Regions from separate parts of the Pseudoalteromonas sp. 20-MNA-CIBAN-0454 genome, predicted to be linked through region 2. Evidence: predicted binding sites of a transcription regulator. Region 2 holds the regulator's gene; the other holds the start of a gene.
What was found. The regulator FliA, encoded in region 2, starts transcription of late flagellar genes. The targets are predictions, from matches to a motif close to CTAAAGNTNNNNNNNNNNNNGCCGATA.
Positions count from the first base shown of each region.

Region 1 (16,097 bases), on a different contig from region 2:
TAGACAGTCGTTTTGATATTATTGCCATCGAGCCCAAAAGCACACTGGAAGTACAAAACAACCTCAGTATTTTAAATAACCAACCCGATGCAAGAAGCTGCTTTGAAATAATGAACAGCGAACTGCTAAAACTTAATAACAACAAAGCGGCCAACAACCTACCCTTTAGTGGTGGCTGGCTGGGTTATTTGGGTTATGACTTAGGCCGCACACTTGAAAACCTCCCAAGTAGCGCTATAAACGATATAGACTTGCCACAAATGGCCGTTGGCTTGTACTTAGATGCACTCATATACGATAAACAACAAAACAGTTGGTTTTATATTGCCCAGCCTAAGGTTAATCGCTTAGCACTTTATCAGCAGTATTTAGCACAACCTGCCATTATGCCTAGCTTTGCACTTAAAACTGCGTGGCAATCTAATATGAGCCGCGCTGATTATGCGCAAAAATTTGCCGTAATTGAAGATTATTTAAAAACAGGCGATTGCTATCAAATAAATTTAGCACAGCGTTTTAGTGCCCAATATGAAGGCTCGCCTTGGGCTGCCTACGTTAAATTAACAGCAGCGAATAAAGCGCCGTTTTCTAGCTTTATAAACCATCCGCAAGGCGCAATTTTGTCTATTTCTCCGGAGCGTTTTATATTAGTAAGCGATAATCAAGTGCAAACTAAGCCGATTAAAGGCACGCTACCGCGAAAAGCGGATCCGCAGCAAGACGCCCAGCAAGCACAATTATTGGCAAACTCTGCCAAAGATCGCGCCGAAAATGTAATGATTGTTGATTTATTACGAAACGATTTAGGTAAAGTAGCCAAACCAGGATCGGTTCAGGTGCCCTCGTTATTTGCTATTGAGAGCTTTCCGGCGGTGCATCATTTAGTTAGTACAGTTACTGCCACATTGGCAGAGGGTAAAACGGCGGTTGATCAACTCGCTGCAGCATTTCCTGGGGGCTCGATTACTGGCGCGCCTAAAGTGAGAGCAATGGAGATTATTGAAGAACTTGAACCGCATCGTCGCAGTATTTATTGTGGTTCAATAGGCTATTTAAGTGCTTGTGGTAACATGGATACCAGCATTACTATTCGTACTTTAGTATGCCACGCTCAACAAATACACTGCTGGGCCGGTGGTGGCATAGTAGCTGATTCTAAAGTTGCATTGGAATATCAAGAAACATACGATAAAGTAAATAAAATACTTCCATTATTATAACAGTAGGTCGCTTTGAATAGTGAACACATTATAGCGCGGTTTCAGTTAAGCCCTACGGCAGCGCCAGATCAAGGAATAGATACCCCTAAAAAGCGTGCCAGCGCAGTCATGTTGCCGCTTATTGATGTAGATGATCATGCGCATATTTTACTGTGTAAGCGCCCTATTTATTTGCACCATCATCCCGGTGAAATTTGCTTGCCCGGTGGTAAGTTTGAAGCAAGTGATATTACGCTTCGCACTACTGCCCTGCGTGAACTACATGAAGAGCTAAATATTACGCCCAGTAATGTTAAAGTATTTGGCCAATTACCTTTGTACTCAACACTCACCGGCTTTAACATTAGCCCTTTTGTTGGCATGCTTAATAAACACACTATTTGGGAGAACGATCATAATGAGGTACAAGCTAGTTTTTTATTACCACTGCGTGATTTAACTAACGAGGCTAATTGGCAGCCCCTGCCTTTTCAGCGTTTTGGTAAAACCATTATTTTATATGGTTACAATACCCCACATGGTTTACTTTGGGGTGCAACTGCAAGCATCATTAAAAACTTTACAAAACAACTCGCCTTACCAGTTTAAATGTTCTTGATTAATGGTTACATAGTCACAATTTAGCGTTACTATACACGACCGTTCAAAAAAGCAGCCTAGTGCTGAGTAAACACAGAAGAGACACATTATGATAAGTGCATTTGATATGTTTAGTATTGGTATTGGCCCTTCTTCGTCACATACCGTTGGCCCAATGCGCGCATCTCGTTTATTTGTTAATGACCTACAAGAAAAACAATTATTAGCAAACGTTACCGACATTAAAGTAGAGCTATATGGCTCGTTAGGTCAAACTGGTATTGGCCACGGCTCGGGTAAAGCTGTAATACTTGGCCTTGCTGGGTATGATCCTGAAACCATCGACGCCGATTTGGTTGATACTATTTTAGCCACAATTGAAAAAGAACAAGTTATTTATTTAAATCAAACGCATAAGGCTAAATTCCCAAAGCAAGGGGCTATTGTTTTTCACCGTCGTAAAACGCTACCTAAGCACTCTAATGCAATGGAAATTATTGCCTCTAATAATGGCGAGAAGGTTTATAGCCAAATTTATTACTCAATTGGCGGTGGCTTTATTGTTACTGACCAAGATTTTGAAAACGAAAAACAAGCAGCGCTTGATATTCGTGAAGAAAACCCTGCACCTTTTCCGTTTGGTAGCGCACAAGAATTACTGGAAATGTGTAAAGAGTCGGGTTTCAGTGTATCTACTTTAATGATGCATAACGAAAAAACACTACGCAGCGAAAACGACATTAAAGACGAGTTATTTAATATTTGGCAGGTAATGAAAGCCTGTATTGAGCGTGGTATGCGTACCGAAGGGATTTTACCAGGCGGTTTAAAAGTAAAACGTCGTGCTCCTAATTTACATTTAAAACTTAATGTTGAAGTAAGTAACGACCCCCTACGTGCTATGGATTGGGTCGACTTATTTGCTTTAGCTGTAAATGAAGAAAACGCCGCTGGCGGGCGTGTTGTAACCGCTCCTACCAATGGCGCAGCGGGTATTTTACCAGCAGTACTTATGTATTATCATACTTTTATAAAAGAAGTTGATCGCGACATAGTTACGCGTTATTTATTAACCGCCGCCGCTATCGGTATTTTATATAAAAAGAACGCCTCTATTTCGGGTGCCGAAGTAGGTTGCCAAGGTGAAGTGGGCGTGGCTTGCTCAATGGCTGCAGGCGCACTTACCGAAATTGTAGGTGGTAATGTAGTGCAAGTAGAAAATGCCGCCGAAATTGGCATGGAGCATAACTTAGGGCTTACGTGTGACCCAGTTGGTGGCTTAGTGCAAGTACCGTGTATTGAACGCAACGCCATGGGCGCGATTAAAGCAATTAATGCGTCACGCCTTGCAATTCGTGGTAGCGGCGAGCAAAAAGTATCACTCGATAAAGTGATTAAAACTATGCTCGAAACCGGTAACGATATGAAAACTAAATATAAAGAAACCGCTCGTGGTGGTTTAGCCGTTAATATAATTGAGTGTTAACACACTTAATTATAATTAAAAAAGGCGCCTGTTTAAAAACAGGCGCCTTTTTTATTAGCTACTTTTAACAGTTAACAGTTAAGTATTAGATACCGAAACAATTATTTAACTGGCAATTCTATATCAGCAAATAACTTATCAACATCTTCTTGGTTGCGTAATAAGTTAGCACGCTCTACTCGCTCTTTTGTTAAGTGTGGTGCAAAGCGTTCAATAAAGTCATACATATAAGTGCGTAAAAAACTGCCTTTTCTAAAACCAATTTTAGTGGTACTCGCTTCAAATAAATGGCTGGCATCAATACACACTAAATCAGTATCACTGACCTGGTCAATCGCCATTGACGCAACCACTCCAACACCTAATCCTAAGCGTACATACGTTTTAATAACGTCGGCATCGGTGGCGGTAAATACTATGTGCGGCTCAAGCCCATGAGCACTAAATGCTTTATCTAGTTCTGAGCGGCCAGTAAAGCCAAATACATAAGTAATAAGCGGATATTTTGCAATATCAGCCACGGTTATACTATTGGCTTTTTTAGCTAATGGGTGGTCTTTTGCCACCACAATACTACGGTTCCAATGATAACAAGGCAGCATAACAAGGTCTGAATATAAGTGTAGCGCTTCTGTTGCAATAGCAAAGTCAGCATCGCCACGTGCAGCTGCATCTGATATTTGCTGCGGTGTACCTTGGTGCATATGAAGTGACACTGCGGGGTATTTTTTCATAAACCCTTTAATAACATTCGGCAATGCGTAACGTGCTTGGGTATGAGTAGTGGCAATATTAAGCTTACCTTGATCAGGTAAAGTATGCTCATGAGCAACCGCTTTAATACCTTCCACTTTTGAGAGGATTTCGCGCGATATATTAATGACTTCTTCACCGGCACTCGTTACATGCGTTAAATGTTTACCACTGCGACCAAAAATTTGAATACCTAACTCATCTTCAAGCATGCGCACTTGCTTAGAAATACCTGGTTGTGAGGTAAATAAACTTTCAGCTGTTGCTGAGACATTTAATTTATGATTTTGAACTTCTACAATATATCTAAGTTGTTGTAATTTCATAGCTATGTATTTTCGTTATTATTCGTTTTTGAGGGGGTAAATACTTTATCTTTAAAAACTGACCACCCGACAAATGGTAGGTTTTAATTGATAATATCGTATTTAATAATTATAGGCTTAGGCTAGCACAATAAATATACTTCAGATAGCAATGATTATCATATAAAGCATTAAGATTTAAACGCTTTCTTAGCCTGCTTTTATAGTTAATTAGCGCAAAGTTTTCCTGTTCTTATATATTTAATGTAAGATTGAGCAATTAGGTTTAGAACCCGAGAACTGTAACATGATCGTCTCTATTATAATTATACTCATTGTTGCTCTTATTGTGATTGCGCTTTGGGTAAGTGCGGTGCAACAGCATAAAGAAAAACAAGAAGCTGATCGCCGTAAAGAACTAACCAAACAAAAAGCTATCATTGAGGAAACCGAGGAAGCGTTAATGAATAACGCTAATATCCCGTTTTCAGATAACACACTACGTGTTTTACAGCGTCGTAATCATGATGCGCTTAGTACCATGGTATCGCTTTCACCTGGTTCTAAAATATTAAAAAACCGTTTAAATGAAGCGAAAGAGCGTTTGAATAACCCAGTTCAAGGAAGCAATAGCGAATCGCTTTCACTGCCAAGTAACGATAAACAACTGGTATCGCTAATACAGGGCATAAAAAAATTACGTATTATTCTACGCTCTGAGCACAATAAAGGTAACCTCGATAGCCAACTATTTGTAATCGAAGACAAACGAATGGAAAAACTGCAGTTACAAATAAATATTGAAAGCCAAATTAAACGTGGTTTATCGGCGCGCTCTGCAGGTATGGTAGGTTCAGCTAGACAATATTTTGAAAAAGCCCATGCCTCACTCAGTGCGGTATCGTATAGCGATCCATATGTAACTGCTAAATATCAAGAAGTAGAAGGCTACTTAGAAGCTATTAGTGTTGAGTTAAGAGCATCGAATGCCGATGCACTTAAAAAGAAAACTGAACAAGAGCAAGATGACCTAGACATATTGTTTGCTCCGAAAAAGAAATGGTAAATTAGTACTATAATTTATAAAAAAAGCCCATACAAAATTGTATGGGCTTTTTTTATTGATAGATAAATAAGTTTTTTAAGATAAAAATGCAAACTTAACAATAAACAATGCCGTTAAAATCCACACACTAATACTTACTTGATCCTTTTTACCGCATAATACCTTAACCGCAGTGTATGAAATAAACCCAAGCGCTATACCGTGAGCAATAGAAAATGTCAGCGGGGTCATTAATAACACCACACTAACAGGAATGGCATCTGTCATGTCGTCCCAGTTTACAAACTTTAAGTTTTGTAGCATAAGTACCGAAACATATAAAATAGCACCGGCAGTGGCATACGCTGGCACCATTTGCGCTAGTGGCGCAAAAAACATCATCAATAAAAAACAAATACCCACAACAACGGCTGTTAAGCCTGTGCGTCCGCCTACAGAAACGCCAGCCACCGACTCTATGTAAGATGTAGTAGTAGATGTACCAAGCATTGCACCAGCAATAGTGGCAGTGCTATCAGCGCTAAGAGCGCGCCCTAAACGTGGCATATTGCCTTTTTCATCTGCAAGCCCTGCTTTTTGCGTGACTGCAACCAGGGTGCCTGAGGTATCAAATAAATCTACAAATAAAAATGCAAAAATAACACTCAACATTGAAAGCTCAAATGCCGCACTAAAATCAAGTTGCATAAAGGTTGGTAAAATTGACGGCGGCATAGACATAACCCCCTGATATTCAACCAAACCAAAAGCCAAAGCAATACCTGTTACCAGTAAAATACTAATTAACACACCACTTTTAAAATCGCGATATAACAATGCCGCAATCACAAAAAAACTTAAAATAGCAAGTAATGGCCCAGGTGCAGTAATATCACCTAGCTGCACTAAGGTTGCAGGGCTAGATACTATGATCCCTGCACTTTTAAGCGCAATTAGCGCCAAAAAAGCACCAATACCGGTCGCTATTGCTTGTTTTAGCACCAGTGGAATGGCATTAATAATCCACTCTCGTACTTTAAATAAACTTAAAAATAAAAATATACAACCCGACATAAACACAGCACCTAATGCCGCTTCCCAGGTATAGCCCATTCCTAAAACAACGCCATAGGTAAAAAAAGCATTTAATCCCATACCCGGCGCTAACGCTAACGGATAATTGGCCCATAGGCCCATAATAAAACAGCCTATTGCAGCTGCAATACATGTAGCTACAAACGCAGCGCCTTGATCCATTCCTGCTTGGGCAAGCATTGCTGGATTAACAAAAACAATATAAACCATAGTAATAAAAGTAGTCATACCGGCAACACATTCACGTTGTACTGAGGAATCATTTGCGCGGATTTTAAATAAGGCTTCGAGCATAACAAACTTAAGGTAGTAAAAAGTGGCGAGATTTTAGCATAAAAATAGCGAAATACCGGACATTTTACCTTGTTATGCATTAAGTTATTGAAGTAGCTGAAATAATAAATATGACACGGTAATACGTATGTACTTCAGGTTTTAAAAATAATAATTACCGTGCTTATATGCTGAGCAATCAGCTTTACTTTAACGTAAATAATAGAGCATAAAGTACTGTATAGGTGCTATTCGCCGCATAACTTTAATAAAAAATATAAATATATACCTAAAATATTAACGCTCTGTTTTTAATAGTTATTTTTGTTTTTTTATCCGTGTAAAAATTTAAAACTGAATGACTGTACAAATAATTAGCAAAAAAACACTTGCACCATAACACTGTATAAACTACTGTATATGGGTACTGTATAAAAACCCAGTGAGTGAGAAATTTATGTTACAGCCTATTACCGTAAGAACCGTTAAAAGTTATCAGCAAGACGATAAAAGTGATTGTGTAAATTTAATTCAAATTGAAGATGAAATTTCAGCAACCTTTGAATTGCTTAAAGTATTACACCAATACAACAGCTTAAATGCATGGACACTGCTGATTGCCCCTGACCATGTACCGAGTAAAGCCTTGCTTGATTCATGCTCCATTGACACCAGCAAATTACTGGTGATCAGGCAAAAACATTTAGTAAACTTAGAGTATGTACTTAGCTCGGCGCTGCACAACGGAAACTTTGCTGCGGTTATTACCTGGACTGATATTATTAATGATCAACAGCTGACACAGCTATCATTAAATTTAAGCACTACAAATACTAAGCTTTACTGTTTTACTAAAAATACTCACAACCTTGAGATACCACTGACTCAATAAGCTTGTTAAACTCGTGTTTTAAACTCTTTATATTAGTATTATGACCTCATTAACGACTTCTCCTTGCTTTTGTGGCAGCCAGCAAAACTATGCTGACTGCTGTGAACCACTTCATTTAGCATCAAAAATAGCTGAAACACCTGAGCAACTTATGCGTGCTCGCTACAGTGCATATGTACTTAAAAATGCAACTTATGTTTATCAAACTTATGCAAGTGAAAAGCAGGCAGAAAACCCTGTAAAAGAGATTAAAGACTTTGCAGATAGCTGCCGCTTTATAAAGCTAACCGTTATCGACACTGAGCACGATGCAAGCGAAGGGTTTGTAACATTTAAAGTAAATTACTTTTACCAAAACCTGTATTGTGAGTTGCACGAAAAATCGTTGTTTATTAAACAAGATGGGCAGTGGCGCTACCTTGATGGCACACTATTTCCGGTAGCCGATATTAAAATAAGCAGAAATGATAACTGTCCTTGCCAAAGTGGCAAAAAATATAAAAAGTGTCATAGCATATAACAAACTGCAACTAACTGTGCGGTGAGTAAAGTAGGTAATTGCAGGCAACTAAACCTTAAATACAAATAGCCATACCTAGTAATCGCTGTTATGAAGCGGTGTATGGCTAAAATTAAACTTTTCTTTTGAGCAACTATTGGCAATTTACATACCTATAGGACTGCGTTAATAACTGCTCTACTGCATATTTTGGTACAGTGCGCTTTAAAAGCACACCTTATTTCGCCCTTGTGCTTTAGCGGCGTACATTTTTTTATCTGCGCGTTGCAAAATATCTATGCTGCCTTCGTCTGATTGCAATAACGTAGCCCCACCTATACTTATAGTGACAAATTCAAACTCTGAGTACTTATGTAAAACACCCAAGCCGGATATGTTATTTTTAATTTTTTCAGCAACACAGCGAGCGCCTTCCTCGTTGGTATGCGGTAGCACAACCACAAATTCTTCGCCGCCATATCGGGCAACAAAATCGCTTGGCCTTTGTAGGCTGTTGGCAATTGTTTGAGCAACTAAGTGTAAAACAGCGTCGCCTTCTACGTGTCCATAAATATCGTTGTATTGCTTAAAGTAATCAATATCCATAAGTAATAAAGCATATTCTGCATTCTCTCTTAATGCACTCAATTGTATTTTATTAATATGAGTATCAAAATAACGACGGTTAAATACTTTAGTTAAGTCATCAAGAAACACTTTTTGGCTTAATAAGTCATGTTGCAGCTTAATAGTTAAGTGCGCTCTTACTCTTCTGCATAAGGTTTCTGGGTTAATCGGTTTTTGAATAAAGTCTACCGCGCCCGCTTCCCAGCAGTCCTCTTCTTGATTTTCAAAGGAGGTAACAAATATAACGGGAATATCTTGGGTTTGTGTCGTCGTTTTAAGTTTTAAACAGGTTTCTATACCGCATATGCCGTCCATTGAAATATCAAGCAGTACGATATCGGGAGTATTTGATTTACATATTTCAACTGCTTCTTCACCGCTGTTGGCGGTATTAACAATAAAGTGCTTTGATAGTATTTTTTTCAGTACAATTAAGCTGAGTAACTGATCATCTACAATGAGGACTTTTGAGGCTTTAAGGCTAAGTTTTAAATCGCTATCGGCATAATTTAATGGCATAAATACTACTGTTTTCTATAATTATCAACTATCACAGTATAATACAGCCTTATGTTATGCAAATGTAATAAAGTTAAGGCTTTTTAATCAAACTTACAACCAACGCCTAAATATAAAAATGGCGATACTGAGTTGTTATTAATTGTTTTAGAAAGTCACCAGCCATAATTTTCAGGGAAATACGAAGAGTAAGCACTGCTTATAAACAGCTTGCACTTGAGTGCTCAAGTTTTAAATCGCGTTTGTATAAACGTACAAACAAAAAATGGGCCAATAGGCCCATTTTAAAAATTACGCAAATTACTTTATAAGCGTCTTATTCGTCGTCATCCAAATCTGGTTGTTGACGTTGAGCTGGGCGCGCTAATATTTCTACATAAAAAGAAGTTAAGCTTTGCTTTTCTATTTCGCTTATATGATTACTAAGCTCTGCAACGTGCACTACTTGTGCATCTTCAGCGGTATTACCAAACTTACAATCAAACGCCCAGTAATCAGCATCGAGTGGTAGAGTTTTATTACGCTCTCTTTTCAAATATTTTTTCACTTCATGCTTTGCGGCGTCAACCATACGAGGATATTTGATTTTCTCGTGATTTAGCGTGAATATTTTCTTCATTACGTTCCTAATTACCTTGGTTTAATGATAACGGCATTTAATGTCATACCATTTGAGCCTATTATAGCAATTGCATTTAATTTTTGGATGCTTTTTTTATATTAAATCAATTATTAATCCATTAATAAAATAAAGTATCGCTAAAATGCGCTTAAGTGTAGAGAGTTAGCGGCTTTATATTACAGACAAGTAATTTAATAGTTAGAGTGATGACGCAATCGTTTGCCAAGTTCTATTAATATAATTGGTTATTGCAATATCAAAGCAGTTACAGCGTACGCTTTATAATTAAGCGCTTACTAAATGTAATGGGTGGTGAAGCGCATCATTATTTAGGCTTTCGTAAAAGGCAGCAGCATCGAGTTGCGGGTTAGATAGTTGCGTTTGTGTGTTATTTATACGCCTGCGCACTGCTAATTCACAATTATCACGCACCTGAAGCGGAATATGGCTTACATCATCTCTTATAAACAATGGTTCAGGGTTTAAACAGTGATTTAATTTAATATCGCTCATTCCAGCGCGTTCCCCTGCTTGCATTAATAGTGAGGCGTTAAACTGCCCTATCAAGATATCAAACTTATCTGGCGCTAAAAGTTGCTTTGGACCTGCTCCTATTTGTTTGCGAAGGGTATCTTCGCCAACAGTTGAATCTTCAATTTCTGTTTTTGGTAAATGGAATTGGCTAAAATCGAGTGCATCATGAGATAGCATAGCGAGTAAAAGCGCAAACTCTCCTCGGCGCTTTTCATGCACACTTTTATTAAGTCGAGTGTTGAGCTGACTCTCTGTGATTAACAAATCACCGATTTGCATAGACTTTAGCCGATTGAAGTAAGTAATACCTATTTATCGGCTTTATTTCATTTTTCTTTAGCTTTTTTCTTTACTTAAATACGATGTTTGCTATTATCAGCGCCGTTGCATTGGAGGGGTTCCCGAGCGGCCAAAGGGATCAGACTGTAAATCTGACGGCTCAGCCTTCGCTGGTTCGAATCCAGCTCCCTCCACCACTTTTCTTACCGCTAAGTTAAGTGGGGCCAAATGTAACAAAATTAGTGTGGAGGGGTTCCCGAGCGGCCAAAGGGATCAGACTGTAAATCTGACGGCTCAGCCTTCGCTGGTTCGAATCCAGCTCCCTCCACCACTTTTCTACTTATTTTCTACTTATATAGTTACTACATTCCTTGTTAGTAATCTCCGTGTTTTTTCTTAGTAAAACATTAAAATACCCATTGTAAACTCATACCATATTGTTTTAGCCATAACGTACTTGCTTTATAGTCGGGACAAAATTGTGCTACGCGCTGCCAAAATGCTTTGCTATGATTTAAATGTCGTAAATGCGCCAGCTCATGCACTATTACATAATCAATAATGCTATGTGGTGCACCAATCAATAATAAGTTAAATGTTAACGCCCTTTTACTATTACAACTTCCCCATTTGCGTTTATAAACTGCAATATTTAAATCGTTAGGCAGCGCTTCTTGCATCAGCGTGCAAAAGTCATTAAGTCGCATTTCAATGTATGCGGTTAACTGCTCTTTTAAATACGCCTCTAAAAGTAATTGGTACTTTTGCTGCTGATGCTTAACACGAGCAGAAACGGTAATAAGCAGGCCATCTTGTTGGCGCTCCACTGTAGAGGTATTGCCTTGCTGAAACGTTAAATTAATTGCTTCTGAAAAAACCCAGATCTTTTTGTCCTTAAGTGGATACTGTTTTGTATCAACCAAAGTAAGCTGTTTTTGCAGCTGCGCCTCAACCCATGATTTTTTTTCTAATAACCAGTTATCGAGCACTTTTTTTTGTACGTGATGGGGGGCATATACCGTCACATTTTGATTATGCACTTTAATAGCAACGGTCTTTCGTCGGGTACTTTTTTTTAGTTGGTAGGCAAACAAATTAATCTCTCACACTATACTAGCTAGGGGCTACTTTTCGTCTAATGGTTAGTTAATGCCGTGTTGTTTATTTATAGCTTAATAAGCAATCATAAAATTAACGGTTTATTAATTAATTAATTCTATTAAACTACACGATTAAAATGCCTATTTAGAGCCGCCATGTTATCAGCTTTCTTTATTACTGACCAAGATCCTAGTTTAATTATAAACGGGGTTTACGATCCCCTTTTGGTTTCTCTTTCAGTTTTAATAGTCATATTTGCCGCTTTTTTTACTACAAAACTCATTGATTTAGCTAAAAAAACTACTTTCCCAAGCTATCAACGTTTAGCTACTGTAACCGCTGCAGCTGTTTTTTCTGCGGGTATTTGGAGCATGCATTTTATTGGTATGTTGGCTTTTTCTTTGTGTACTAACATTAAATATAACCCAACTATTACCTTACTCTCTTTTATACCGGCATTTTTAGCGTGCCAATACGCTGTATCTATACTGGTAAAAAGTAATGGTAACTTTAAAGTATTAGCTGTTTGCTCGGTATTATTAGGCTCAGGTATTGGCACTATGCATTACAGTGGTATGGCAGCGATGGAGCTTGCGCCTATGCTACGGTATGACCCAGTTATGTTTGGGTTGTCTATTTTAGTGGCCGTTGCCCTATCCTTTATAGCTTTATATAGCCACTTTAACCTTGAAAGAATTTTCCCTCGGTTAACACAGTTACAAACTCGTTCAATCAGCGCCGTTATATTAGGCTTTGCCGTTACTGGGATGCATTATATGGGTATGGCAGCAACCCGTTTTGTAGCAACTTCCCCACTAATTTACGCAGACGAAAATGCGTCTGCTGGGCTTACATTTGTTGCAATTGCGGTTGCCACTGCAACTGTTGCAATAACCAGCTTGGTTGCTGTAATTAATGGCATGGTACGCTATAAACTGCTACTTGAAGAAAAGTCAGCCGACGAGTCGCGGTTAAACGCTATATTAGAAACAGCAATAGATGGCATTGTGACTATTGATCATCAAGGTATTATTTTAAGCTTTAATGAAGCAGCAAGTAAGATTTTAGGTTGGCGAGAACATGAGTTACAAGGTAAAAGTGTACAGATTCTTTTAAATGATAATAACGCTCTAAACAATGCGTCATCATCTGGTGATATGACTCTTGATCTAAGCGCTATTATAGGCATAAACCGCGATACTTTTGCTAAACATAAAGATAACCATTTGATCCCTGTGCGCCTTGGTATTGGACAAGTGACGCAAACTGGGCAACCGCCTTTGTATGTTGGCTTTATTACTGACTTAACGCAGCAACGAGCGCTACAAAAAACGGTTGTTGAAAATGAGCAAAAATATCGCTCATTAATGCAAAATATGCCAGGCGTTGCCTTTAGATGTAAATTCGATACTAACTACACCATGCTATTTGTTAGCCCAAGTATATTGGATTTAACTGGCTATACACCAGATGAATTTATTGAGCAACACATTGAGTTTACAGACCTGATTTTAAAGTCTGATCAACAAATGATTATTACCACGCTCACTAATGCCGTTACCGAAAAGCGTCAATACTCTGTTGAATATAGAATTCGCCATCGCAACGGCGCAACTGTATGGGTATTAGAGAAAGGTAGTTTTGACTTTAATAATACCGATGTTGCACAGTGGATTGATGGTGTACTTGTTGATATTACTGAGCGCAAAGAGTATGAAGCAAAATTAGAGCACGCTAAACTGCAAGCAGAAGAAGCTGCCAATGCTAAGCAATCTTTTATGGCAAATATGAGCCATGAAATACGCACCCCTATGAATGCAATTATTGGCTTTAGCGATCTGCTAATGGATACACCGCTAAGTAAAGAGCAGCAAAAGCACCTTGTTACGGTTAATAGCGCAGCACGCTCTTTGCTGCGGCTGCTTAATGAGATTCTCGACTCTGCAAAGTTAGAACGAGGAAAGCTAACCATTGAGCCTGTGCATTTTAATTTAAAGCCCGTTATCGACAGTATTATTTCAACTTTTTGGTTAGAAGCTAAAAAGAAAAACCTTAATTTAACGCTTAATATTAATAAATCAGTTAGCACCGCATACTACGGTGATCCCGACCGCCTTAGGCAAATACTTACAAACCTTATTGGTAACGCTATTAAATTTACTGAGCAAGGCGCTGTTACTGTTACCGTAAGTACCACACAAAATAATCACCTATTTTTTGAAGTACAAGATACAGGCATTGGTATTGCTAAAGATCGTATTAAAGCGGTTTTTCAGCCTTTTGTGCAAGCCGATGGCACGACCACACGTCGATTTGGTGGCACAGGTTTAGGCACAACAATAAGTAAACAATTAGTAGAGCTTATGCATGGCTCAATTGATTTAGTGAGTGAAGTTGATAAAGGCAGCTGCTTTTACTTCTCATTACCTTTTACTGTTGGTGATGAAAATAAAATAGATTATTTTGAAGGCCTACATACCGAACTACCTCCGCTTAGAATATTAGTGGTTGATGATATAGAACAAAATACAGAGCTACTTTCTATATTACTTTCGCGAGATCAACACACAGTAACCACTGCAAGTAATGGTTTAGAAGCCATTGAGGCGTTTAATCAGCAAGACTTTGATGTCATTTTAATGGACATTCACATGCCTGAATGTGACGGTATTGAGGCCACCATTAAAATTCGTACATTGGAGCAACTAAAACAAATAAAATTTACGCCTATTATTGCATTAACAGCCAGCGTGTTACAGCAAGATAAACTAACCGCTAAAAATGCAGGCATGAATGGGTTTGCTAATAAGCCGGTTGATATCAACCAACTGAATCAAGAAATAGCACTGGTGCTTGGACTTGGCTTAGCAAAAGAAACATTAATTGCGCAAACCGACCCCGATGCCAAGCACATAGATTTTGAAAAAGGGTTAGCTTTGTGGGGCTCTAAATGTAAACAGCTTACCGAAATTACTAAATTTGTTAATACCAACGAAAAGCAATTTATAAGCTTATTTAAGCTGCAACTAAGCGATATTAAAAGTGTTTATACGCTTATTCACACTTTAAAAGGCGTGGCTGGTAATTTAGGGTTATTAACCTTAATGACACTGTTAACGCGTTTAGAGAACGCAGACGATGAAGCTGCGCTAACCAGCGTTTTGGCAGATATAAAAACTGAATTGGCGCTTATCGGCCAATTATTAGCAAGCACTATATGTAAAGAGCCCGCCAAACTTATCGACAATGCTGAGCCGTTATCAACAGCTGAGCTAATAGAAATTTGCCAAGAACTCTATGCTGATGCACAAAATGCCGAACTTAATGATGATCTTCTCGATCAGTTACAACGTAAATGTATAGCATCAGTACAAGTAGATATAGATGAAATAGCCAGTGCCTTTGATGAATTCGACTTTGATAACGCGCAAGTTAAATTAGCAAATTTACTTAAAAAGTTAACCCTAAAGGAGAATTAATTAATGGATTTTATTCTAGATAAGCCCCGCATATTAATTGTTGACGACGAGCCTGCAAACTTAAAAGTAATGCGCGAGGTGCTTGGTAATCAATATAGAATGTCGTTTGCTAAATCGGGCGCTGCCGCTATAGCATTACTTGAAAAAGAACTACCAAAGCTAATTTTACTCGATATTATGATGCCTGATATGAATGGCTTTGAAGTATGCCAAATTGTTAAAGCTAACCCTGCAACATCGCATATCCCTATTATTTTTGTTACTGCGCTAAGTGATGAAAGTGATGAATTTAAAGGTTTTGAACTAGGCGCTGTAGACTATATAACCAAACCCATTAGCCCTGCTATTGTACGGGCACGTGTTAAAACTCACCTGTCGTTAGTGCAAGCTGAGCAGCTAAAACAAGCTCATGTCGATTTAGTACAGCGTTTAGGTCGTGCTGCAGAATATAAAGACACCGATACCGGTGAGCATATTATACGTATGAGTCAATACAGCAAAGTACTTGCATTGGCGCTGGGTATGGATGAGCAACACGCCGAATTATTACGCCAAGCAGCCCCTATGCACGATGTAGGTAAAATAGGTATTCCGGATGCCATTTTGCTAAAACCCGGAAAGTTAACTGCCGATGAGTTTACCCACATGAAAGAGCACGCTTTAATTGGTGCACAAATTTTAGCAAATTCATCATCGCCACTATTACAACTGGCGCATGTGCTGGCAATTGAACATCATGAAAAGTGGGATGGTACTGGCTACCCCAATGGCCTAAAAGGAGAAGCCATA
Region 1 covers NZ_JBEOOB010000001.1:169,931-186,027, forward strand. The annotation lists gene pabB (aminodeoxychorismate synthase component I) at 1-1,220, shown strand, start outside; gene AAEZ22_RS00805 (NUDIX hydrolase) at 1,233-1,808, shown strand; gene AAEZ22_RS00810 (L-serine ammonia-lyase) at 1,909-3,285, shown strand; gene cysB (HTH-type transcriptional regulator CysB) at 3,387-4,364, opposite strand; gene AAEZ22_RS00820 (hypothetical protein) at 4,651-5,409, shown strand; gene AAEZ22_RS00825 (NCS2 family permease) at 5,485-6,777, opposite strand; gene AAEZ22_RS00830 (SulA-like leucine-rich domain-containing protein) at 7,214-7,648, shown strand; gene AAEZ22_RS00835 (YchJ family protein) at 7,689-8,168, shown strand; gene AAEZ22_RS00840 (GGDEF domain-containing response regulator) at 8,373-9,293, opposite strand; gene AAEZ22_RS00845 (DUF6172 family protein) at 9,610-9,912, opposite strand; gene AAEZ22_RS00850 (VC2046/SO_2500 family protein) at 10,201-10,728, opposite strand; tRNA gene AAEZ22_RS00855 (tRNA-Tyr) at 10,841-10,925, shown strand; tRNA gene AAEZ22_RS00860 (tRNA-Tyr) at 10,975-11,059, shown strand; gene AAEZ22_RS00865 (M48 family metallopeptidase) at 11,136-11,822, opposite strand; gene AAEZ22_RS00870 (MHYT domain-containing protein) at 11,985-15,308, shown strand; gene AAEZ22_RS00875 (response regulator) at 15,312-16,097, shown strand, end outside.
Region 1: the regulator FliA is predicted to act here: its motif matches at 10,763-10,789, upstream of AAEZ22_RS00850 (VC2046/SO_2500 family protein).

Region 2 (14,143 bases):
AATGATCATCGCCAATGCTATAAGGGCAACAGCTAACGCTATAATTGCTAAACTGAGTAATAACATAATTTTTATTGGTAAAGCTTATAAATCGCTCAACTCATCCCATTCGTCGTCACTAAGTAGCTTATTTAAATCAACTAAAATAAGTAACTCGTTTTCGCGATTACACACACCCTGAATAAACTTAGCGCTTTCTTCTGTGCCTACATTAGGCGCACTGTCTATTTCTGAGCTGCGCAAATAAACCACTTCAGATACGCTGTCGGCTAAAATACCAATAACTTGCTCTTCAGCTTCAATAATTAAAATTCGCGAATTATCTGTTGCATCCGTACCGGCTAAACCAAAACGGGCACGAGTATCAATAACCGTAACCACATTGCCACGTAAATTAATAATACCAATCACGTACGAAGGTGCACCAGGTACAGGGGCTATTTCAGTGTAGCGTAATATTTCTTGCACTTGCATTACGTTAACACCGTAAGTTTCGTCTTCTAACTTAAACGTTACCCACTGTAGTATTTCATCATTATTATCTGCATTTTTATTTGCTGACAGTAACTTATCTTGGTTCATGCTGTTTCCCCGTAATGGTCATTACTACTGACGGCTGTCTAGGCCTTTCTCTAATAATGCATTTAAATTATTTACATCTATTAAAGCGCACATTTTTTCTTTAATAACACCGGCAAGCCATGGGCGCTTACTTTGGTTTGTACGCCATTTTACATCTTCTTTACTCAATGTAATGTTATTTATTAGCTTTTCTGCCAATAATCCCCACTGACTGTCGCCTAGTGTAATTAAATACTTGTAGTTAAGTGACGCCTCTAACTTTTCGTCATACTTTTCTGGCATAACCCAACGTGCGGTATCAACCACATTAAGTTTTTCATCTCTATTGAGCATAACGCCTTTAAACCACTTTGGTTTACCAAATAAATGATTTACTTCATTTAATTCATGTATACCGCCTAACGCTTTAAGCGGCACAGCTAGCGTTAATCCTGCCACTTCAAAAAATAAGGCTTGAAACTGCCCGTCAAAATAATCAGCTTGGCTTTGTGCGGCTAATATTTGCTCGGCCGACAGTGTTTGCTCAGCAGAGGTAACTAGAGCTTTGATTTCTTGCGCTATCGGCTTGTTAATAACTTCTGGCACAGCTTGCTCAAATACTGGCGTACTTTGTGTGCTCTGCGCTTCTAAATCTGGGTGTTCAGTTTTTTTATCCGTTACTTGCTCAAGTAATTTTGCAACGGGTTCAAGATTATCTACAGGCTCGTCTTCGCACAATAACGCGCCTAGATATTGAGTCATTACTTTTTCATTAGCAAATAATTGCTTACTCATTGATTAACCTTGTTCTATTAAATAGTCGAGCAATGCCTTGTAGGCATATACCCCGCGAGACCGTGGACAAAATTCACTTGGAACTTGTTGCGCTAAACTGGCGTCTCTAAATTTGGTATCTACCGGAACAACGCCCGGCCACACTTTATCAGTATAAGTATTTTGCAGTGTTTTATATGCCTCTAACGAGGCTTTCGTGCGCTTATCGTACATGGTGGCAATTATAGTATATTCATAGCTTTTAGCTTGAGATGTTTGCATTAACTGCATAGTACGCATCATTCTGTCGAGCCCCTTTAGCGCTAAAAACTCGGTTTGTACCGGCACTAAAATGCGTTCACTCGCAGCTAGCGCATTAACCATTAATACGCCAAGTACTGGGGGGCAATCGAGGATTGCATAGTCGTAATATTCGCTTATTTTTGCAAGCGCTTTTTTTAATATTAATCCCATGCCGGTTTTATTGCCCATACTTCTATCTAGGGTAGCAATAGCCATAGTGGCGGGTAATATATCTAAGTTTTCAATACTAGATGGACATAATGCTTGGAGTATTTCTTCGCTTTGCATGCTAGTTCCGCGTACAAAAATATCGTATACGCTAACCTCTAAATCCTCGGAATCAATGCCAAAGTAATAGGTTAATGAGGCATGAGGATCGGTATCAATCAATAATACGCGCTTACCTTGAGATGCTAAAATACCTGCAAGGCTAACCGCGGTTGTGGTTTTCCCTACTCCACCTTTTTGATTTGCTACAGTCCAAATCTTCACATTGCATCCTAATTACAGTTCATTTCGAGTCGATATACGAATACCGCCATGGGGTAAACGAATTATTTTTATTGTATTATCGTCAGAGGGTAATTCTGCTTCAGGCTCAGGTTTAACGACTACTTGTTGCGGCTCAACGCTTACTACTTCTGCTGTTGGTGGCAACCCATATTTAGATAGGGCAATAACTACTTTGCGATTTTCAGCACGCCCTTGCTTAGTATCGTTAGTGGCAAAAGGAGAATATTGACCATATCCCTCAATCGCCATTCGCGCTGAATTTATACCTAGGCTTTCAAGCTCAACTAAAACGGCTGTTGCACGCGCCACCGACAACTCCCAATTCGAGCGGTACATTTCATTACCTATGGTTTGGTTGTCAGTATAGCCGCGTACTCTAATATAGTTATCTACCGGAGCAATAATATCTTTAATTATTTTAACAACTTGCTTAGCTCGAACTTGCGCTACACTACTGCCACTTGAAAATAGCATGCCAGAACTAAGCTCAATGATCAGCCAATCTTGGCTGAGTTCTAAACTTGCTTCACCATCGCGTATTTCATCTATTAATGACGATTGCAGCTTAGCCAACAAACTATCGAGTGGTTTGCCAAGGTGTTTTTGCTCAATATTACTGGTATCGCTTTGTCCGTCCAGCAGCTTTGGCCCGTGTTCTTCTTTTAAAATACTTTCGCCGTAGAGCACTTCTTGCTCTGGGGTTACTCTGTCTGTCAATATTGCGTCGCCATTTACCCCAGTTCCTTGCTGCGAATGTTGACGGGCTGACTTATCAAATACATAACCAATCGAATCGGACAGCACTTGAAATTTCTCTTCTTTGTTAATTGCTATTGCGTACAAAACCACAAAAAAGGCAAACATAATCGTCATATAATCAGCATAAGACACCAGCCAACGTTCTGTGTGTTGACTTTTAGTAGTGGTGTTGCGCAAGCGACGACGTAACATAATAGCTGCTACTCAACCACGACATTTGGGCGGTCAACCCGATAGGCTTCAAGCTTTAATTCAATACTTACTGGGCTTTCGCCTTGGCTTATTGCAATTACGCCCTCGGCAAGCATTTCGTGATAAAGCATTTTTTGCTCAACCCGTTGCTTTAACTTATTAGCCATAGGTAAAAATAATAAATTAGCTAAACCCACGCCATAAATAGTTGCTATAAAGGCAGTGGCAACACCGGCTCCAAGCTTTTGCGGATCTGTAATAAACGACATTGCCTGAATAAGACCAAGCACGGCCCCTAAAATACCTATGGTCGGACTATAACCGCCCATAGCTTCATAAACACGACTTGCCTCTAGCAGACGTTCGCGCTCTAACAGTAAATCTATTTCTAACGTATCGCGCAGTTTTTGATCTGAGCAACCATCAACTAATAATCCAAGCCCTTTTGCAGCATAGGCATCTGGGTGGGTAAGCGCTTCGTTTTCAAGGGCTAAATAACCTTCTTGACGTGCTTTATGTGACCATCCTTTTACTTGCTCTATGGCATCTTCAATATTGTATTTAGGCGATACAAAAACCCAGTGCGTAATTTCTAGCATCTTTTTAAAAGTACTGGCTGATGTTTGTAACATTACAGCACCCAATGTGCCGCCCAGTACAATGATCAACGCAGGTCCGTTAAATAATGCCGATACCACACCGCCCTCTAACGAGTAACCTATTGCAATGGCGCCTAAGCCAATAAGTAAACCTAGTACGGAAAGCTTATCCACAGCCCACCTCTGTCTTTAAACGTATTGCTACTTCATCTAATGGCAGACTTTCGCTCGCTAAACCAGCATTAGCAATTGCTTGTGGCATACCATAAACAACACAACTTTTTTCATCTTGTGCCCAAATGGTTGCCCCTGATTGTTTAAGCATGCGAGCGCCTTCACGCCCATCTGCGCCCATACCAGTTAATACTATAGCTAATACATCACCTTGATACGCTTTAGCGGCACTGGCGAAGGTTACATCAACGCTTGGTTTGTAACTAATGCGCTCGCTGTTATCTTCAAAAACTCGTAGTGTTCTACTTGCCCCACGACCATCAATCATCATTTGCTGGCCACCCGGTGCTAAGTAAGCCACACCTGCTTGCAGTCGATCTCCTTGCTGCGCTTCTTTTACCTGAATTTTACACAAACTATTTAAGCGTGCCGCAAAAGCCGGAGTAAACGCAGCAGGCATATGCTGAATTAATAATATAGGGTGCGGAAAGTTAGCAGGAAGCTGAGTTAATATAGTTTGCAGCGCAACAGGTCCACCGGTTGATGTGCCAATTGCAACTAGTTGATAGTGCTTGCCACTCGCGCGCTTTGTTACTATTGCACTGCGACTAGTTACTGGCGAATTATTAAAGCTTCGCTCTGGTTGTACTACTGTTGTTGCTGTTTTATTTGTTTGTGCAAACCTTGCTGCTAATGCGCTTGGCGCTGAAGTAGGTGTAAATAAAGGTTTGTTTATACTGGAGGGTCTAGGGCTAGCAACACGTCTAATACGTTGGCGGCCAATTTCTTTTACTTTGCTTTGCAGCAGCTTAATGGCATCTTCGTTATTGCGAGCAATGTCTTCAAATTTTTTCGGTAAAAAATCCATAGCACCAGCATCAAGTGCATCTAAAGTTGCAGTTGCACCGGAGCGAGTTAACGAAGAAAACATTAAAATTGGCGTCGGGTTACTGGCCATAATTTCTTTTACAGCACTTATACCATCCAACACCGGCATTTCTACATCCATAGTGATCATATCAGGACGTAAACTAGCTGCTTTTTCTACAGCATCTCGGCCATTTACGGCAAAGCCAATTACTTCAATCTCGCTATCTAATTCAAGAATCTCACTCACTCGACGGCGAAAAAAGCTCGAATCATCAACAACTAAAACTTTAACGGCCATTTTGCTCTCTTATTTTTATTATGTAGACGTATAAAGTATACGTCTACTTTATTATTTACCTGCGTAGTGTTTTAACATACTCGGTACATCTAATATAAGTGCAATACCACCATCCGAAGTAATAGTGGCACCTGCCATTCCAGGCGTACCTTGTAATAAAGCGTCTAACGGCTTAATAACCACTTCTTCTTGACCAATTAACGAATCAACCACAAAGCCAACTTGTTGTGTACCTATTTGCACAATAACCACATGCCCTTGCGCTTTACGGCTTGTACGATCGGCACCTTTCACTAGCCAATGCTCTAAATAAAATAAAGGCACTGCTTTTTTACGAACAATAATAGTTAACTGACCATCAACCACATTCGTTTTAGTAAGGTCTAAGTTAAATATTTCACTTACTCCTGCCAATGGTAGTGCAAATGTTTGCTCACTCACTACCACCATTAAGGTAGGTAAAATAGCCAAAGTTAACGGTACTTTAATTTCAAGTATAGTGCCCACACCTAGTTCTGACTCTATGCTAACCGAGCCATTTAACTGGGTGATTTTAGTTTTAACCACATCCATGCCAACACCACGACCAGAAATATCAGATATTGCTTCTTTGGTAGAAAACCCTGGCGCAAATATCAGATTGTAAGCTTCGGTGTTAGACAAACGGCTTGCTTGCTCTTGATCAAGCACACCTTTTTTAATTGCTATTTGTTTTAGTTTTTCAGCATCCATACCTGCGCCATCATCTTTAATGGTAAGCAAAATATGATCCCCCTGCTGCGAAGCAGAAAGCGTAACGGTACCTGTTCTCGGTTTACCCGCAGCTTCACGATCATCTGGCATTTCTATACCATGATCAACCGAGTTACGTACTAAATGCACTAATGGATCGGCCAGTGCCTCAACTAGGTTTTTATCTAAATCGGTTTCTTCGCCAACCAGCAATAAATTAATATCTTTATTTAAGGTACGTGCTAAGTCGCGAACAACACGCGGAAAACGGCCAAATACTTTTTTGATTGGCTGCATTCGCGTTTTCATTACCGCGCCTTGCAAATCAGCTGTAACAACATCTAAGTTAGATATTGCTTTACTCATAGATTCACTTTCTGAACTGGTGGCTAGACTCACTAAACGATTACGTACTAATACAAGCTCGCCCACCATATTCATAATTTGATCAAGGCGTTTAGTATCAACCCTTACTGTTGTTTCAGCTTGTGCAGGCGGCGCTTTTTTAGCAACTGGCGCAGCGGTATTGGTATTAGCACTTGCTGCTACAACAGCCGCTTGTGGCTGCTTAACTTTATCAACTGCTACTGGTGAGGCTTTAACTACAGCTGCTTTAGGAGCCGTAACTTTATTTACAGGTGCAGGTGTTGCCGCGCTTTCTTTAGATTTTGGCGCCGCTCCCTTGCCATGCAGCTCATCTAGTAAAGCTTCAAACTCATCGTCACTTATTTCATCATCGTTAGTGCTAGCAGCCGGACTTTGAGCTGCTTGAGGTTTTGGAGTTTTATTTACCGCACCAAAACTTCCCACCCCGTGAAGCTCATCTAATAAGCTATCAAATTCATCGTCGGTAATATCGCCACTTAAGTCGCTGCTATTACTTAATGACTCTTTTATTGCAGGGCCTTTACCTTTGCCATGAAGTTCATCAAGTAAGTTTTCAAATTCATCTTCGCTAATTTCATCAATATGCGCATCGTTTGCTGTAGCGTTTGTTGCTGCACTGGGTGCATCAAACAACTCATCAAATGCAAAAGGGTCATCATCTAAATTAGCATCTTGCGTTATTACTGGCGCAATAGTGTCACCACCAAGCTCTTCTTCTGTGGGCGGTAAACCTAATTTATGTAATATTTCGAGTAACTGAGGATCGGCAGGCTCTGGTTGCTCACGATTTTTAATCGTAGCAAACATTTCGTTAATAGTATCAAGTGCTTGAAGTATAACATCCATTAGCTCAGAGTTAACTGTTCGCACTTTTTGGCGCAGTAAGTCAAACACGTTTTCTGCGCCATGGCAGGCATCTACCAGCTCTGACATCGCTAAAAAGCCCGCGCCACCTTTAACAGTGTGAAAGCCTCTAAAAATAGCGTTCAATAATTCAGTATCTTCTGGGTTATTTTCCAGTTCAACTAATTGTTCAGATAAAAGCTCAAGGATTTCTCCAGCTTCAACTAAAAAATCTTGTAATATATCTTCATCGACTTCAAAGCTCATGCAGTTACTCTCCTATTAGAAGCCCAAACTTGATAAAAGATCATCAACTTCGTCTTGATCAGATACAACATCATCACGCGATTCTTTATCAATAATAGGGCCTTCTGGGCCTGCTAATGCTTGTGCGGCAATCGAGTTTTCTGTTTTTTGTTGCTCTTGGTTATCGTTTTCATCTTGTGCTGCAAACGCAGTTAACAGATGAATTAAACTTTCTTCAACTTCGCGTACCAGCTCAATAACACGGCGAATTACTTGTCCGGTTAAATCCTGATAATCTTGAGCCATTAACACATTAGTCATTAATACTTGCAACTCATCGGTTTTAAGATGCGAGCTGTTCATAAATTTATCAATGCTATGACACAATGTTTTAAATTCACCAAGTTCAAGATCGCGGCTCATTAACCGATCCCAGGTTGGCTTGATATGCGAAATATCATCAGCTAATTGCTGGGCTAAAGGCAGGCTCGCTTCAACCGCATCCATGGTTTTGTTGGCGGCGTTTTCTGTCATTTCTATGACATAGTTAAGTCGCTTTTTAGCATCCGGAATGGCATCAGTGGTTAAATCTGTTATGCGGGTGTCAAGCTCAAAACCCTTTAAAGACTCGTGCAACTGGCGCGTTAATTTACCTACTTCTGCAAACAAATATGATTGTTCTTGAGAGGCAGTTTCTAAAATTAACTGATCAGCTTTATGTTGCTCACCGTTTTCTAAAAAAGTGACCAGCTGACGTGCTTGCTCTAAAGTAATCTGAGGCGCAGCAGGTGCTGACATAAGCCTCTCCCCTTATTAACCTAAGCGTTCGAACACTTTTTCTAATTTAGTTTTTAATGTACCCGCAGTAAATGGCTTAACAATATAACCATTAACACCTGCTTGGGCTGCTGCAATAATTTGCTCTTTCTTAGCTTCTGCAGTAACCATTAAAACCGGAAGATGCTTTAATTTGTCATCTGCGCGTATTGCTCTTAACAAGTCAATACCTTGCATGCCCGGCATATTCCAATCTGTTACTACAAAGTCAAATGATTGATTTTGCAACATAGGTAAAGCAGTTGAGCCATCATCTGCTTCTAAAACATTGGTAAACCCTAAATCACGCAATAGGTTTTTAATAATACGTCTCATCGTTGAAAAGTCATCAACAACAAGAATTTTTATGTTTTTATCCAAAACATCCTCCAGTGAGGCCTAAACCTGTATTTACTTACTTCTAATTTATCCAGTCATTGATTTTTGCTTTTAGCTTAATCATCGCCTGACCATGTATCTGACTTACACGCGACTCACTTACATCGAGTATCTGTCCAATTTCTTTTAAATTCATTTCATCGTTATAGTACAACGAAAGCACCATTGCATCTCGCTCTGGTAGGGATTTAATTGCACTTAATAAAGATTCATTAAACCTTTCATTTTTAACATTATTAAAGGGTTTGTCTAGTGCTAAATCGTGCCCAACAGGTGTTATAACATCCTCATCAATACCTAAATCTTCTATTCCCAAGATTTTACTGGAATTAACATCGGTTAAAATATGATGATATTGCTCTAGTGTAATTTCAAGCTTTTGGGCAACTTCACTGTCTGTAGGTTCACGATTCAGGCTGCTTTCTAATGCTGAAATAGCTTCTATAACCTGGCGGCTTTTACGATGTACTGAGCGAGGAGCCCAGTCTCCACGGCGCATTTCATCAAGCATAGCGCCCCGAATACGAATACCCGCAAAGGTTTCAAAACTAGCGCCTTTAGTGGCATCAAAGTTTTTTGACGCCTCTATTAATCCTATCATTCCTGATTGAATTAAATCATCAAGTTGTACACTAGGGGGTAAACGAGCAATTAAATGACATGCTACTTTTTTTACTAATGAGGCGTGCTTTTCAACAATCATATTTAAATTTTGTGTTGATTCATATCCCATAGCTCTATTCACCAATGTAGTCATAGTTAGCCGTTAACGAGTTTCTCAATGAAAAATTCTAAATGACCCGAAGGCTGGTTCGGTATTGGCCACTTTGTTATTCTTGTTGCTAATGTTTTAAAGGCAAGTGCAGCTGGAGAACTAGGAAACAGTTCAACAATTACTTTTTGACGACGTGTTGCTTTGCGCATATTTTCATCATAAGGAACGGTTGCAACCAGCTCCATTGATATATCTAAAAATCGGTCTGTAACCTTTGATAGCTTTGCAAATAACTCTTGCCCTTCGCGTAATGAACGCACCATGTTGGCAACAATTTTAAATTTATACACGCCATGTTCGCGGCTTAATACTTTGATCAGTGCATAGGCATCGGTTATTGAAGTTGGCTCGTCACATACCACAACCAAAACATCTTGTGCAGCGCGAGAAAAACTCAGCACCATATCCGATATACCGGCAGCGGTATCAACAACTAATATATCAAAATCAGTATTGAGTTCGCTAAAAGCACGAATAAGCCCAGCATGTTCTGCAGGCGACAACTCAACCATACTTTGTGAACCCGACGTCGCTGGTACTATTTTGATCCCAGCGGGGCCTTCTACTAGTATTTCATCAAGCTCACATTCGCCAGATAACACATGCGATAAATTACGCTCAACACGTAGTCCAAGCATTACATCACAATTGGCTAAACCCAAATCGGCATCAAGCACTAACACTCTATTGCCTTGCTGACCTAAAGCGATCGCAGTATTTAACGATACATTTGTTTTTCCAACGCCACCTTTACCGCCAGTGACGGCGATAACCTTAACGCCGTTATTATTATTTTTGCTCATTTTACGCAGGCCGCTTGCTTGATCTAATACTGTGTTAATCATACATCTCTACTGTGCTCGACGCCACTGATTGGTGTCGTGAATGTTGTACTTTTGTTCTCTTTAAATATAATTGCTCAGCTTTTTTCACTAGTTTTTCTGCATTTGCAACTCGAATATCTTCAGGTACTCGTTGACCATTAGTAAGATACCCTATTGGCAGGCGATTTTGAATCGCAATACTAATTATCTCGCCTAAACTTAATGATTCGTCGAGTTTAGTGAAAATACAACCGCTTAACTGTACTTTTTTAAAGTGTCTTACGGTTTCTTGTAACACATTTATTTGCGCAGTGGCACTTAATACTAAGTAATTACGAATATCCACACGCTGATTACGCATTAAGGTATTTAGCTGCTCAGTTAAACGTAAATCACGTTGGCTCATACCTGCGGTATCTATAAGTACTAAGCGCTTGTTACGTAAATGATATAACACTTCAGCCAGTTCGTTCGCATCTTTAACTTGTTTAACCCCACAGCCTATAATACGGCCATATGTTGCAAGCTGCTCGTAAGCACCAATTCTGTAAGTATCGGTAGTAATTAGCGCTACTTTATCAGCACCATATTTTTGTGCACCTAATGCCGCGAGCTTAGCCACTGTAGTGGTTTTACCCACACCGGTTGGGCCAACTAATGCGTAAACACCACCTTGGCGCAAAATTTCGTTATTCGTGGTTTGCATCTGATCTTCAACCATAGTTAACAGCGCTTTCCAGCCCTGCTGACGCGGAACATCTTCAGGTACAAAACAAGCCATTTGCTCAGCAACTTCTTTATCGATTCCCATGCCTACTAAGCGGTCAATCATGCATGCGCGCGTTGGGTCACGGCGCGCCATATCTTGCTGCATTAAACCCGACACTTGGTGCTCTAATAACTGGCGAATTGCGTTCATTTCTTCACGCATTGTGCTCATTGCTTCACTTTCGGTATTTTTAGTCGTGTGTGTTTGCGCAACTGGCGTGTCTAATTCATCAAAATCACGGTCTAGGTCATCAAAACCTAAGCTGTCAGCTTGCGTTTGTGGGCGTGCTTGCGCGGCTTCTTCACGCGCAAACATATTTGTAGGGCGTTGTTTAGCGACCGGCTCTTGATAATGCTCTGAGGTATCTATACCTGATTGCGAAAACATTGAAGCCAATTCTGCTGAACGTGGACGCGGCGACTGGCGCTCTAATAATGCTTGTAAGCTGTCGGCTACTTTTGCTTGTGGCTCAGGTCTAGCACGCTGTGGCTCTGGTTTTACAAAGTTATGCATGCTTTGCGAGTGGGCAGAATGTGCCGTACGCTGCTGCAGCGGCACACTTTGTTGTGGCGCGGCGGCTTTAGGGGCTGCTTTGTCATAATCAACCGCTGCGACAATTTCTACGCCGTTTGCGAGTTTTTTATTAGACATAATAACCGCATCAACACCTAGCTCATCTTTAACTTCTTTAAGTGCTGTGCGCATATCTTTAGCAAAAAAACGTTTAATCTTCATGGTTCAACCCCTTTAAAATCTTATTGTTGGCCTACTGAGCTAACAATCTTGATCTGCCTTTCGTCTGGTATCTCTTGATAAGACATCACTCGCAATCCTGGAATGGTGTACTTAACAAAACGAGATAACACAGTGCGTAACATTCCTGACGTTAACAGTATTGAAGGTTCACCGGCCATTTCTTGATTTTGATGCGCTTCGTTTAATGACACTTGAAGTCGCTCTGCAAGTCCTGGCTCTATTCCGGCACCTTCGTCGCCTGCATTTTGTAATGACTGATGCAACATCTGTTCCAACTCAGGCGCCAAGGTTATGACAGGGATTTCTGAAGACATGCCCACTGCATCTTGAACTATTAATCGACGCAGTGAAATACGTACCGCAGCGGTTAAAACATCTGGATCTTGGCTACGCGGGCCATACTCTACAAGGGTTTGTACTATTGAGCGCATATCGCGAATAGCTACACCTTCGTTTAATAAATTTTGTAAAACTTTAACTATGGTAGTTAATGGCAATACATCAGGCACCAAGCCTTCTACTAACCTTGGGTGACTTTTTGCTAGCATATCTAATAGATTTTGTACTTCTTCGTGGCCTAATAATAACGCCGCATTATTGGTGAGTAATTGGCTAATATGAGTGGCAACCACAGTCGCCGAATCAACCACGGTATAACCAAGCGATTGCGCTTCATCTTTTTGATCAGGCTTGATCCACACCGCATCCAAACCAAAAGCCGGATCTTTAGTTTCAATCCCTTTTATAGGACCAAATACTTGCCCCGGATTAATTGCCAATTCGTCGCCGTGTTTTAGTTCGCCTTCGCCACTTGATACGCCCATTAAGGTAATTCGGTATGCATTTGGGTCTAGCTCTAAGTTGTCGCGTATATGTACCGGGGGCACTAAAAAGCCTAATTCTTGAGAGAGCTTTTTACGCACGCCTTTAATACGGTTTAGCAATTCACCACCTTGGGATTGATCAACCAATGGAATAAGTCGGTAACCTACCTCTAAACCAATTACATCAACTTGCTGCACATCGTCCCAGCCTAACTCTTTTTGTTCTTGCTTATTGGCAATGCCTGTACCTACTGCGCTGCCATTAGCGGTTTCCTCAGCAAGTGCTGCTGCCGCTTTTAATTTATTTTGTTGAGTGTAGTAAGCTAAATAACCTAATAGTGCGCCCAAGCTTAAAAACGCTACGTGCGGCATACCAGGTACTAAGCCCATAATAATTAAAATGCCTGAAGCAATAAATAACGACTTTTCGTTACCGAGTTGTTTCTTAAATTGATCGCCCATGTTGTGCGACTCATTTTGACGCGTTACAACAATAGCAGTACCAATAGAGAGTAATAATGAAGGGAGTTGCGCAACCAAACCATCACCTATGGTGAGCAAGGTATAAATTTCCATGGCATTGCCAAAGCTTAAATCGTGTTGGATCATGCCAACAAATAAGCCACCAACAATATTAATAATTAATATAACAATACCGGCAATAGCATCGCCTTTTACAAATTTACTGGCACCATCCATAGAACCATAAAAGTCGGCTTCGCGGGTTACTTCTTCGCGGCGCTCTCGGGCTTGCTCAGCGCTAATAAAACCGGCATTCATGTCAGCATCAATTGCCATTTGTTTACCCGGCATAGCGTCTAGGGTAAAACGCGCCGACACTTCAGAAATACGCCCAGCACCTTTAGTAATTACCACAAAGTTTATGATGATCAAGATTAAAAACACCACTAAACCTACTGCATAGTTACCACCAATAACCACAGAGCCAAAGGCTTCAATTACTTTACCGGCAGCATCACCACCATTGTGGCCCTCAAGTAATACTACTCGGGTGCTGGCAACGTTAAGTGCCAAACGCATAATAGTGGCGATTAGTAACACAGCCGGAAACATACCAAACTCAAGTGGTTTCATGGTGTATACAGTTACCAGTAACACCACCAAAGCAAGGGCAATATTAAAAGAAAATAATATATCAAGCAGGAACGGAGGAAGAGGTAAAATGACCATACCCAGCGCAGCAAGTACCATTAATGGTGTACCTACGCCTTTGGCATACTCTTTTTTATCTTTGTTAAGTTGTTGTAATACCGCTTTAAATCCCATAACCCTACAATTTCAAAAAATTGACACTACTTTGAAATTGCAATAACTATTCCAAGTTATAGGTTATTTAAATTAATACTGATAATCGTCAGGAATAGGCAGTTTTTTATTAAGTTTGGTGGGGCGTTTTCCGCGCCCTTTATTAAAGCGCTTAAGCTGAAACACATAAGCTAATACTTGCGCAACTGCGGTAAATAACTGATCCGGAATTTGCTCTCCCACTTCTGCAGTATGATAAAGCGCTCGAGTAAGCGACGGCGATTCTAAAATAGGCACTTCATTACCAATCGCTATTTTACGAATTTGCATTGCCATTTCATCAATTCCTTTGGCAACTACTATAGGTGCTCCGGCGCGTTCGGTGTCGTACTTTAAAGCCACAGAGTAATGGGTAGGGTTAGTTACAATAACATCGGCATCGGGCACATCTTGCATCATACGT
Region 2 covers NZ_JBEOOB010000015.1:51,772-65,914, forward strand. The annotation lists gene AAEZ22_RS09280 (DUF2802 domain-containing protein) at 1-66, opposite strand, end outside; gene AAEZ22_RS09285 (chemotaxis protein CheW) at 85-582, opposite strand; gene AAEZ22_RS09290 (chemotaxis protein CheW) at 607-1,356, opposite strand; gene AAEZ22_RS09295 (ParA family protein) at 1,360-2,130, opposite strand; gene AAEZ22_RS09300 (flagellar motor protein MotB) at 2,143-3,102, opposite strand; gene AAEZ22_RS09305 (flagellar motor protein) at 3,111-3,875, opposite strand; gene AAEZ22_RS09310 (protein-glutamate methylesterase/protein-glutamine glutaminase) at 3,868-5,043, opposite strand; gene AAEZ22_RS09315 (chemotaxis protein CheA) at 5,095-7,272, opposite strand; gene AAEZ22_RS09320 (protein phosphatase CheZ) at 7,288-8,049, opposite strand; gene cheY (chemotaxis response regulator CheY) at 8,065-8,448, opposite strand; gene AAEZ22_RS09330 (RNA polymerase sigma factor FliA) at 8,489-9,199, opposite strand; gene AAEZ22_RS09335 (MinD/ParA family ATP-binding protein) at 9,226-10,086, opposite strand; gene flhF (flagellar biosynthesis GTPase FlhF) at 10,079-11,569, opposite strand; gene flhA (flagellar biosynthesis protein FlhA) at 11,590-13,701, opposite strand; gene flhB (flagellar biosynthesis protein FlhB) at 13,774-14,143, opposite strand, start outside.